Undibacterium sp. 5I1: one gene and its partner. The protein of the gene in region 1 interacts with the protein of each later gene in a pairwise test. Links are inferred from orthologs where the notes say so. Each region holds a gene or a part of one and is shown in the gene's direction. Other genes may lie near its edges.

Region 1 (5,103 bases):
CTCGGGCTTGGGCGATAGCTTCATGCTCTTGTTCTACGGCGACGCGGGCAAGTGCATCTTCGCGTGCGCGGACTTCTGCCGGGGCACGGTTGATGGCAAATTCTAGCGCCATGGCTTCTGCTTGTTCGCGCTCTTTGCTGACTTGTAGTGCTTCGCTACGGACTTTGGCGAGCATTTCTGTGGTTTCGCGTGCTTCTTTATCGCGCCGCTCGCGCTCACGAGCCAGCTCGGCCATCCGTGCATCGGCACGTGCGCGTTCTTCGGCCTCGTTTTTAGCTGCCTGGGATGCGGCAAAACGTTCTGCCGCCCAGTTGCGGGCATTTTGGCTTTCTTTGGCTAATCGTTCTGCGGCTGCTTTGGCTTTGGCGTTAATTTCGGTATCGGCTTGCAATTGTTCGCTGGCGCGTTGTGTGGCTTGCAGCTCTAGTTTAGAACGCTTTTCTGCTTGCTCGCGCGCCAGGGTATCTAATCTGGTGCGCTCTAGCATGTCTTGTGTTTCTTGGCTGTCGGCGGCAATTCTGGCCTGACTGGCGGCACGCGATTGACGCTCTGCCTGCAAGCGCGCATGGCTACTGGCACTGGCTTCTTCTTCTAACTGTAATTTCTCTTGCGCCAGATTGGCTGACTCTGCCTCGGCTTCGGCACGGGCTTCTGCCAGCGCACGGGCGCGGGCTTCGGCTTGTGTTCTTGCCTCTGTAGCGACGGTGGCTCTCGCTTCTGTCTCTACGCGGGCGATGGCTTCGCGTATGCCTTTAACATCGATGCGAGAATGTGACTCCAGCGCGGCATCCGAGGTATGGAAATCGTCTCGTTGTCCAGCGTCCAGAGGGTACGACCCTAAGGATAATCTGTTTAACAATGTTTGATTTGCGTCCATGCCATGCTCCTGATTGTCTGACCGCTCCTTTGGCACTGTGGATAGCGCCCTACCGGAACTTCTTAACATGGATTATCAATGAACGATTTGCAAACAATTGCGGGAGTAGAAGCGGAAAAGTCCTTCATTTCCAATTTTTACGAAGGCGGGATCAAATCAGAGCTAGTTATTGATGAAGATAAACAGAAACAATTCCATTGCCGGCGCCCATAAATGCGCTTGGGGACGTAAAATAACTGCTGGTTCAATTTGGACACGCTAGGGTCTGTCATCTGTGACTCATCTGAAACTCATTTGTTACTTAACTCAGACCCCCGACCTCATTACGGAGAATTATCTTGTCAGACTATGTGACCGAAATCAGACACCCTCTGATGCAACACAAACTCACTCTCATGCGCAGCAAAGAAACGACCACGGATAACTTCCGCCGTCTGTTGCGTGAAATTAGCCAGATGCTGGCATATGAAGTCACCCGCGATTTGCCTTTGGAAAAAGTGACAATAGAAACCCCGATGGCGACCATCGAGGCGCCGACCATCAGCGGCAAAAAGCTGTGCGTCATCTCAGTACTGCGTGCTGGTAACGGTATTTTGGATGGCATGCTGGATTTGTTACCGGCGGCACGCGTTGGTCATATTGGTTTGTACCGCGATCCTGAAACATTGGAGCCGGTCGAGTATTACTTTAAAGTGCCAGAAGATATCGCAGAACGTTTAGTGATCGTGGTCGATCCTATGCTGGCAACCGGCAATTCGGCAGCAGCGGCGATTACCCGCATCAAACAAAATGGCGCGACGTCAATCAAATTTGTTTGCTTGCTGGCTGCACCTGAAGGCATCAAAGTGATGCAAGCGGCCCATCCTGATGTGTCTATCCTGACAGCATCGATAGACGATTGCCTGAACGAACATGGCTACATCATCCCTGGTCTTGGTGATGCGGGTGATCGTTTATTCGGAACTAAGTAAATTTATTCAATGCAATATTAAGAACACTAAACTAGTCGAGTTTAGTACCCAAGAGCAATACCGCTAACTATTCTGACTAGCTGGTATTGCTCTTCTTGATCACACCTTTCAATCTGATTCAGATGACTTCTTTCAATCCCCCATTGCAACTCAGCTCTAAATTGCCCGACGTCGGCATGACGATTTTTTCGATTATGTCGGCTTTGGCTGCGGAGAAAAATGCGGTCAATCTGGGGCAAGGCTTTCCTGATTTTGATTGCGATCCTGCTTTGCTGGATGCAGTCAGTAGTGCGATGCGCCATGGGCATAATCAGTACCCGCCAATGCCTGGTCTACCGCTATTACGGGCCGAAATTGCTAAAAAAATCTACGCAATTTATGGCCATAGCTATGATCCGGTAACAGAAATCACCGTCACTGCGGGTGCAACTCAGGGCATATTGACGATTTTGCTGGCTTGCGTACACGCTGGTGACGAAGTGATCGTGATTGAACCTGCCTATGACAGCTATGTGCCAGCCATCCGCTTAGCTGGCGGCGTGCCGGTATTGGTGTCGATGGAACTAGGCACGGACGGTTACAGCATTCCCTGGGACAAGCTAGCTGCCAAGATCACAGATAAAACCCGTCTGATCATGCTGATCTCGCCGCACAATCCCACCGGATTTGTGCTGAGTCCGGCAGATATTCAGTCGCTAACCGAGATTGTGCGCAACACCAAGGTGCTGATTGCATCGGATGAAGTGTATGAGCATATGGTATTTGACGGCTTGCGTCATGAGTCTCTTGCGCGTTACGAAGAACTGGCGGCTCGCAGCTTTATTATCTCCAGCTTCGGCAAAACCTATCATGTCACTGGCTGGAAAGTAGGTTATGTCACCGCCCCGGTCGCACTGATGCAAGAATTCCGCAAAGTGCATCAATTTAATGTATTCACTGTCAATACGCCAATGCAATTGGGACTGGCGCACTATTTAGCAAATCCTGCACCGTATCTGGACTTGCCTGCGTTCTATCAGCAAAAACGGGATTTTTTCCGTGACGGTTTAAAAAACTCCCGCTTTAAGTTGCTGCCAGCACAAGGAACTTACTTCCAATGTGTCGATTATTCAGCGATTTCTGATCAGTCAGAGCTGGATTTTGCACGCTGGTTGACCAGCGAAATAGGTGTGGCAGCGATTCCACTGTCCGGCTTTTACCAGCAGGCAAACGAATCCGGGATTGTACGGTTTTGCTTTGCTAAGCAAGAGCAGACCTTGCATGCCGCATTGCAACGCCTGCAGGAAATATAAATACTTAGATAGAGTATATTTACGGCACCTTTTATATACATGCACGTAGGTGCTATATTTAACCATACTCCCTATTTTTTTAATCCCCTTTCTATTTCCCTTTGGCTTTTCTGCTGGTTTTCACCAATACGGGCTATCGGTCAAATATTGCATTTCATCCCGAAGATTTTGTGCTTTGTCGCTTCACATCTAATTTCAAATTGTCATTCGTATAATCTCAGGATTTTCAACCTGTGGATTCAATTATGCTATTACGCTTAACTCTCGCTTTCGTCGCATTCGCCATATCACTCAATACATATGCACAAAGCAGAATCGAAAAGATCAACAATCACAATATTGAAGTGTTGCAGATTGAGACTACCAAATCCAAAGCCATCGTCGTATTTGAAAACGGATCACGCGAAACTCTGGATAAGTGGAGCAAAGTTATTGAAGATATTAAAAACGAGGCGACCGTATTTGCCTACAACCGTCCCGGCTATGGCAAAAGTGATGAAACGGAAGCGCTACGTGATGGCCGAACGATTGTGGAAGAACTACGCAAGACTTTGCAACACCAAGGCTTAAAACCACCTTATCTGCTGGTTGGTCATTCATTAGGCGGGTTGTACATGCAGCTATTTGCCCGGATGTATCCCCAGGACGTTGCGGGTGTTGTTCTGGTTGATGCCATCTATCCTGGCGTCATCAAAAAAACAGCCGACTTCCCGCTTTATACCCGAATTGCCAAACAGATCTTTTTTAGTACAGTAATTAATCACGAGATAGACCAAATCTTCAATACCGGCGAAGAAGTTCTTGCATTACCATGGGCAAATAAAATTCCTGTAGAGCGACTGTTTAACGTCCCCAAATCAGCAGGCGCAATTGCTGTCGATTTCGGCGTTACTGATTCTGGCCCCAAACTAGCAGCTATGGTCGAGGGACTTTACCCAAACGCCAACACGACCATCGTCGATTCTGACCATCAAATACAAGTCGCCAATCCAGAGGTCGTTGTAGCAGCTATTCGCAGAATAATGACTGCAAAAGCGATCAAGGACTCGATTGCCAAAACACAGTTAAGCGGCACCGGTGTCGCCGTCCATTGAGTGATCGTGATGTGACAGCAATTCTGCTATCGGGCTTTTATCAGCAAGCAAGCGAATCCGACATCGTACGGTTTCGTTTTACTAAGCAAGAGCAGACCTTGCAGAAGGCGCTAACTCGTTTGAGTACGCTCTGAATTTGCACCTGAATTCGCACCTAAGTTAGCATTGAATTAAACATTAGATTGGCGCTATAGCTGACGCCTAAACCGGCATTCAAGCATCATATATACTTACCCACAGTATATTTTAACGTCTAGGTTTATTCTGGACAATGAGGCTATTTTTGACACATACTCCCCTTTTTTTAGATATTTTAGGGGATTTATTTATATTGATCTCGCTCTTTAAGCAGCGCAACAATAACGCAATATTCGGTGCCAGCCCGGCAACACCATGCAGTGCGCATTATCATTGTTATTACTTTTTCTGCTCGTCCAACTGTTTTTGCTCATTTTTTAATTTCAACTCAGCATCTAGTTCTTCAATATGCTCTTTGCGTTTATAAGCTTTTGCTTCTACTGAGATACGCTGCAAAATAACAGAATGCTTGCGGCGACTAAGCTTGGCGTTGTCCAGACAAGAGTTGACGAAAAAACGTTCGTAACAAGTGTGTTGAGTGCGAATATACCAAGCTTGCAATTGTCTTTGGGTTGGCTCTACTTGGGCTAATGCGGCATCGGCAGCTTCGACGGTTTGAATGGCTTTTGGTGCATACGTCTGATCCAGTTTGCCGACAACACTAGCCAACTCATCCAGCGTCAAAGGCGGATCTTGTATCTGAGCAGAGGATACTGAGCAAAAACTGAATAAACCAATAGCCAGGACAGACGACAAATAAGTAAATCTGCGGTGAAACGGTGTCATAGATC
Region 2 (5,211 bases), 1.2 Mb from region 1 along the record:
TGGTACGGTATTGTGGGACGGTGTAGCGATTCAGAATAATGCCGAGTTGGAATCCAAACTGACGGCAGTGGCGGCGACGCCGAATCAACCGGAAGTGCATTTACGTCCGAACAAGCTGGTACCGTACAAAGCGGTGGCACATGTGATGGCCGAGGCGCAACGACTGGGTGTTAATAAGATCGGTATGGTTGGTAATGAGCAGTTCTTGAAGTGATGCGTTAAAAATTGCTAGAAAAAATTACTTTGATGACAGCTTAAGAGCCAGATCAAATAAAAAGGCTCCAATTGGAGCCTTTTTTACGACGACTGATATGACTTTATGGTCTATCGCTAGCCTAATAATATTATTTTGAAACTTGCTCTGCCTGTTCCGATCCAGCTTCAGGCGCGATACTGGTGATCTCTAATTTTTTGCAATGAGGACATGACTTGCCCGGCACATACCATGAGGAAAGCTGCTCTCGTGGTGTGACCACGGCCCGGCATGCATAGCATTGTTCGGTGTCTGTCGCTTCTAACTGCGGGTTAAGTGCAGTCCGATAATCGAAGACGAAGCAGTCGCCGTGATAATGCGCGCCACCAACTTCTTCAAAATATTTCAAAATGCCACCTTCAAGCTGATAGACATTATCAAATCCTACGTTTTGCATGTGAATAGCGGCTTTTTCGCAGCGAATTCCACCTGTGCAAAAGGTAACGACAGTCTTGTCGTTGAATGCATCACGATTTGCTTCAATCACCGCCGGGAATTCAGTAAACTTTGTAATACGATAATCAATTGTATTATCGAAACTACCGACATCTACTTCAAAGTCGTTACGGGTATCAACCATCACCACAGTTTTACCTTGATCGTCATGACCTTGATCTAGCCAGCGCTTAAGCGTCTGCGCATCTACGGATGGGGCGCGACCAAGCTCTGGCTTAATCAGCGGCATACGCATTGTGATGATTTCTGCTTTTAGCTTGATCAATAATTTGGTGAACGGCTGCGTCGCGGAGAGGCTTTCCTTCGCCACAACATCGGCAAAGCGCGGATCAGTATGTAACCAGGCCATATAGGCATCAATCTCATGACGGAAGCCTGCCAAGAACATATTGATACCTTCTGGTGTCAATAAAACGGTACCTTTAAGATGGAGTTCCTGGCATTTAGCGATAAATTCTGGACGTTTTTCAGCGGTATCGTTGAAGGTAATAAATTTGTAAGCCGAGATGTTGACGTAAGGCAGGTCATGTGAATTAGGACTTGCCAAGGTAGAAGTTGCAGACGACATGGAATAGATTCAGTAAGTCATTGATTTAGCAGCATTATAAACTTTTATGCCAGTAATTTTCCAGTTTTACTCACTTAACCTAGAAAACCAAATCCCGATTTGGCTGCACAGAAATCGTTTTCCCTTCACCAGCACGGTAAAATACGAGGATGACTACTGAACTACCTCTTCCCCAAGATTCAAGCCTTGCGATAGCCGCAACTGTTAACACCGATGCCGCGTTGGCTGCAACACCAGCCCCAATATCAGTCTTGCATCAAAACACTTTTCCTCAATTTGTACATTTACGTTTGCATTCGGAATATTCGATTGTCGATGGCTTGGTGCGTATTGATGATGTCATCAAGGCGGCGCTCAAAGACAAGCAGCCTGCGTTAGCGATCACTGATTTAGCTAACTTGTTCGCGATGGTCAAGTTTTACAAAGGTGCTCGCAGTAAAGGAGTTAAGCCGATTGCTGGCTGCGATGCATGGATTACGAATGATGCAGACCGGGATAAACCATCGCGCTTGTTGTTGCTGGTAAAAAATCGCAAAGGCTATTTGCAGTTATGCGAGTTGTTAGCGCAAGCCTGGTTGAGCAATCAACATCGTGGGCGTGCAGAAATTCGTTTTGAATGGTTGCAGGCATTATTTGAAGCAGATCAAAAAACAAGTGAGCAACCAAGCTTAATCGTTTTATCTGGCGCTCATTTTGGCGATGTTGGCATCGCGATTGATAATGGTAATTTAGATGCGGCTGAAGCCAACGCGCAACGTTGGGCGACTATTTTCCCTAATCACTTTTACATTGAAATTCAACGTGCAGGGCAGCCGAACATGGAAGCGCATGTGCGTCAAGCGCTTGCATTAGCAACTAAATTACGCTTGCCCGTTGTTGCTACTCATCCTATACAGTTCATCAACAAAGAAGACTTTATTGCCCATGAGGCGCGTACCTGTATCGCAGAGGGCGATATGTTGGCCAATGGTCGTCGCGTGCGACGCTTTAATGATCAGCAATGCTTTAAAACGCAAGCTGAAATGGTCGAGTTATTTGCCGATCTGCCGGGTGCCTTACAGAATGCAGTTGAGATCGCCAAACGCTGTAATTTGACTTTGGAATTAGGTAAGCCAAAGTTGCCAGATTTCCCTACACCGGATGGCATGACGATTAATGATTTTTTGGTCGCAGAAGTTGAAAAAGGATTAGAGCTAAGACTGGCGCAACTTTATCCCGATGTGGAAAAGCGCGAACTACAAAGAGAGCGCTACGAATCTCGCCTGAAGTTTGAGACCGATACGATTATCAAGATGGGCTTCCCGGGATATTTCTTGATTGTTGCCGACTTTATTCAATGGGCAAAAAATAATGGCGTACCAGTTGGTCCAGGCCGTGGATCAGGTGCCGGTTCATTGGTTGCGTATTCCTTGTTGATTACCGATCTGGATCCACTTGAATACAATTTGCTGTTCGAGCGTTTCTTAAATCCAGAACGGGTATCGATGCCCGATTTTGATATTGATTTTTGCCAAGAAGGGCGTGATCGCGTCATTCAATATGTGAAAGATCGATATGGAAAAGAGGCGGTATCGCAGATCGCAACCTTCGGCACCATGGCCGCAAAAGGTGCAATCCGTGACGTTGGTCGTGTACTCGATTTTGGCTATATGTTTTGCGACGGCATTTCAAAACTGATCCCGTTTAAACCTGGCAAACAAGTCACCATTGCCGAGGCGATTATTGAAGAGCCAATGCTGGCCGAGCGGCAGGAAAACGAAGAAGAAGTCAAAACCCTGCTCGATCTGGCACAACAAGTCGAAGGTATTACCCGCAATATTGGTATGCATGCCGGTGGTGTTTTAATTGCTCCTGGCAAGCTCACAGATTTTTGCCCTTTGTACACGCAAGGTGGCGATTCTGGTGTGGTATCGCAATACGACAAAGATGATGTCGAAGCTGTTGGCCTGGTGAAGTTCGACTTTTTGGGTTTGACTACACTGACGATTTTGGATCGTGCCGTTCGCTACATCAAAATGTTAGACCCAGCGATGGCCGATTTTGATCTGGCTAAATTGCCACTGAATGACAGACCGTCTTATGAGTTATTAACCAAAGCGAAAACTGTTGCCGTATTCCAGCTAGAAAGCCGCGGTATGCAAGGCATGTTAAAGGATGCACGTCCGGATCGGTTTGAAGACATTATCGCTCTGGTGGCTTTATACCGCCCTGGCCCTATGGACCTTATCCCCGATTTTTGTAAACGTAAGCATGGTGAGAAGTTTGATTATCCTGATCCGCGTACCGAAGGCATTTTGTCCGAAACCTACGGCATCATGGTGTATCAAGAGCAGGTAATGCAGATGGCGCAGGTGGTCGGCGGTTACTCACTCGGCGGCGCCGATTTGTTGCGTCGCGCGATGGGTAAAAAGAAAGCGGAAGAAATGGCGGAACATCGTCAGATTTTCCGTGATGGCGCTGCTAAAGACGGTTTGCCGCAATCCAAAGCCGATGAGATTTTCGATTTGATGGAAAAGTTTGCCGGCTACGGATTTAACAAATCTCATGCTGCGGCTTACGCGTTGTTGTCTTATCACACGGCTTATCTCAAAGCACATCATCCTGCCGCGTTTATGGCAGCCAACTTGTCGCTGGCAATGGATGACACCGACAAGATTAAAATTTTGGTGGAAGATACGCTGGATGTCTGCAAACTGACTTTGCTGCCGCCGGATATTAATCAATCAGATTATCGCTTTATTCCTGTCGGTGAGCCGGGAAAAAAAGCGACGCAAATTCGCTATGGTCTGGGTGCTGTAAAAGGCTCAGGACAAAATGCAATTGAAAGCATTGTTGCCGCTCGTACTGCCGGCGGACCCTTTGTCAGTTTGTTTGACTTTGCCAAGCGTGTAGACAAACGCCAAGTGAATCGCCGCACGTTTGAATCATTGATACGCGCTGGTGCAATGGACAGTCTGGGCAAAGATCGTGCAGTTTTATTAGCCACTGTGCCGCTGGCGATGGAAGCTGCAGAACAAGCAGAAGCGGAAATAAATCAAGTGAGCTTATTTGGCGATCATGAAGATATGATCCCACCGCCGGAGTATGTCAAAGCAGAGCATTGGACTGACAAGCAGCGCTTGATGGAAGAGAAATTAGCACTCGGTTTTTATCTGTCTGGTCATTTGTTTGATGCCTATGCACCGGAGGTTCGGCAGTTCATCAAAACTACTTTGTTGAAGTTAGAACCTTCACGAGATGTGCGTTTGATTGGTGGCGTGATTGCTGCATTGCGTACCCAAATGACACAACGCGGCAAGATATTAATCGTCACCTTAGATGATGGCACTGCCACCGTCGATGTAACGGTTTATAGCGAAATGCTGGATGAGTGTAAAAACTTATTTAAAGAAGATGAGTTCTTAGCTGTATTCGGTAAAGTATCAGAAGATAGATTCTCTGGTGGACTTAGAATCACTGCTGAAAAAGTGATGGATATCGGCAGGGCGCGTGTAGAGTTTTCGCAAGGCTTATGTTTGTCATTAGACGCAGGTGCTGATCTGAAGAAATTACAAGACATACTCAAACCTAGTCTTAATCCAGCGGGCTGCCCGGTTTTGATCCGCTATCGAAATAAAGAGTCATGTGCCGAATTATATTTATCTGATCAATGGCGAGTCAGTCCAGACGATCATTTACGACAAAAATTAGGTGAGTGGTTATCGCCGGACAAAGTGCAGATTGAATATGCCTGATCAACTATCTAATTCTCATATCGAACCAGCGATTACTATGGACATTACTGAGTCATCTTCTGGGTGGCGCTTAGCAATGCCGCAACAAATATTAGCCTGTCTTCCACTGACTTTATTTTTTCCAGTCGGTGTGATGTATCTCGGCGTTTTATTGTTTTATATCAGCTTGCTCGTGTCAGGAAATTTTTCTCAAAAGTTAC

What was found.
Region 2: the proteins of RGU72_RS06695 (region 1) and dnaE interact in binary tests that used the Escherichia coli proteins (3 or more experiments, as listed by UniProt). The link is inferred for Undibacterium sp. 5I1 from one-to-one orthologs.

Annotation. Positions count from the first base shown.
Region 1 is NZ_JAVIWI010000001.1:1,495,006-1,500,108, forward strand. What follows is about bases 1,127-4,055. They hold RGU72_RS06695 (pyridoxal phosphate-dependent aminotransferase), read left to right. Parts: upstream 1,127-1,970; coding sequence 1,971-3,140; downstream 3,141-4,055. Other genes in these bases: upp (uracil phosphoribosyltransferase), read left to right, coding at 1,213-1,848; RGU72_RS06700 (alpha/beta fold hydrolase), read left to right, coding at 3,386-4,055. In the rest of the region: RGU72_RS06680 (hypothetical protein), read right to left, coding at 1-877; RGU72_RS06685 (hypothetical protein), read left to right, coding at 956-1,090; more of RGU72_RS06700, read left to right, coding at 4,056-4,234; RGU72_RS06705 (hypothetical protein), read right to left, coding at 4,652-5,098. UniProt on the Escherichia coli protein: Shows aminotransferase activity with methionine and histidine as substrates, and to a lesser extent also with phenylalanine.
Region 2 is NZ_JAVIWI010000001.1:2,671,910-2,677,120, reverse strand. Bases 1,088-5,211 are described here. They hold dnaE (DNA polymerase III subunit alpha), read left to right. Parts: upstream 1,088-1,426; coding sequence 1,427-5,011; downstream 5,012-5,211. Other genes in these bases: RGU72_RS11810 (O-antigen ligase family protein), read left to right, coding at 5,004-5,211; RGU72_RS11820 (sulfurtransferase), read right to left, coding at 1,088-1,277. Outside these bases: RGU72_RS11825 (ExbD/TolR family protein), read left to right, coding at 1-214; more of RGU72_RS11820, read right to left, coding at 345-1,087. UniProt on the Escherichia coli protein: DNA polymerase III is a complex, multichain enzyme responsible for most of the replicative synthesis in bacteria. This DNA polymerase also exhibits 3' to 5' exonuclease activity. The alpha chain is the DNA polymerase catalytic subunit.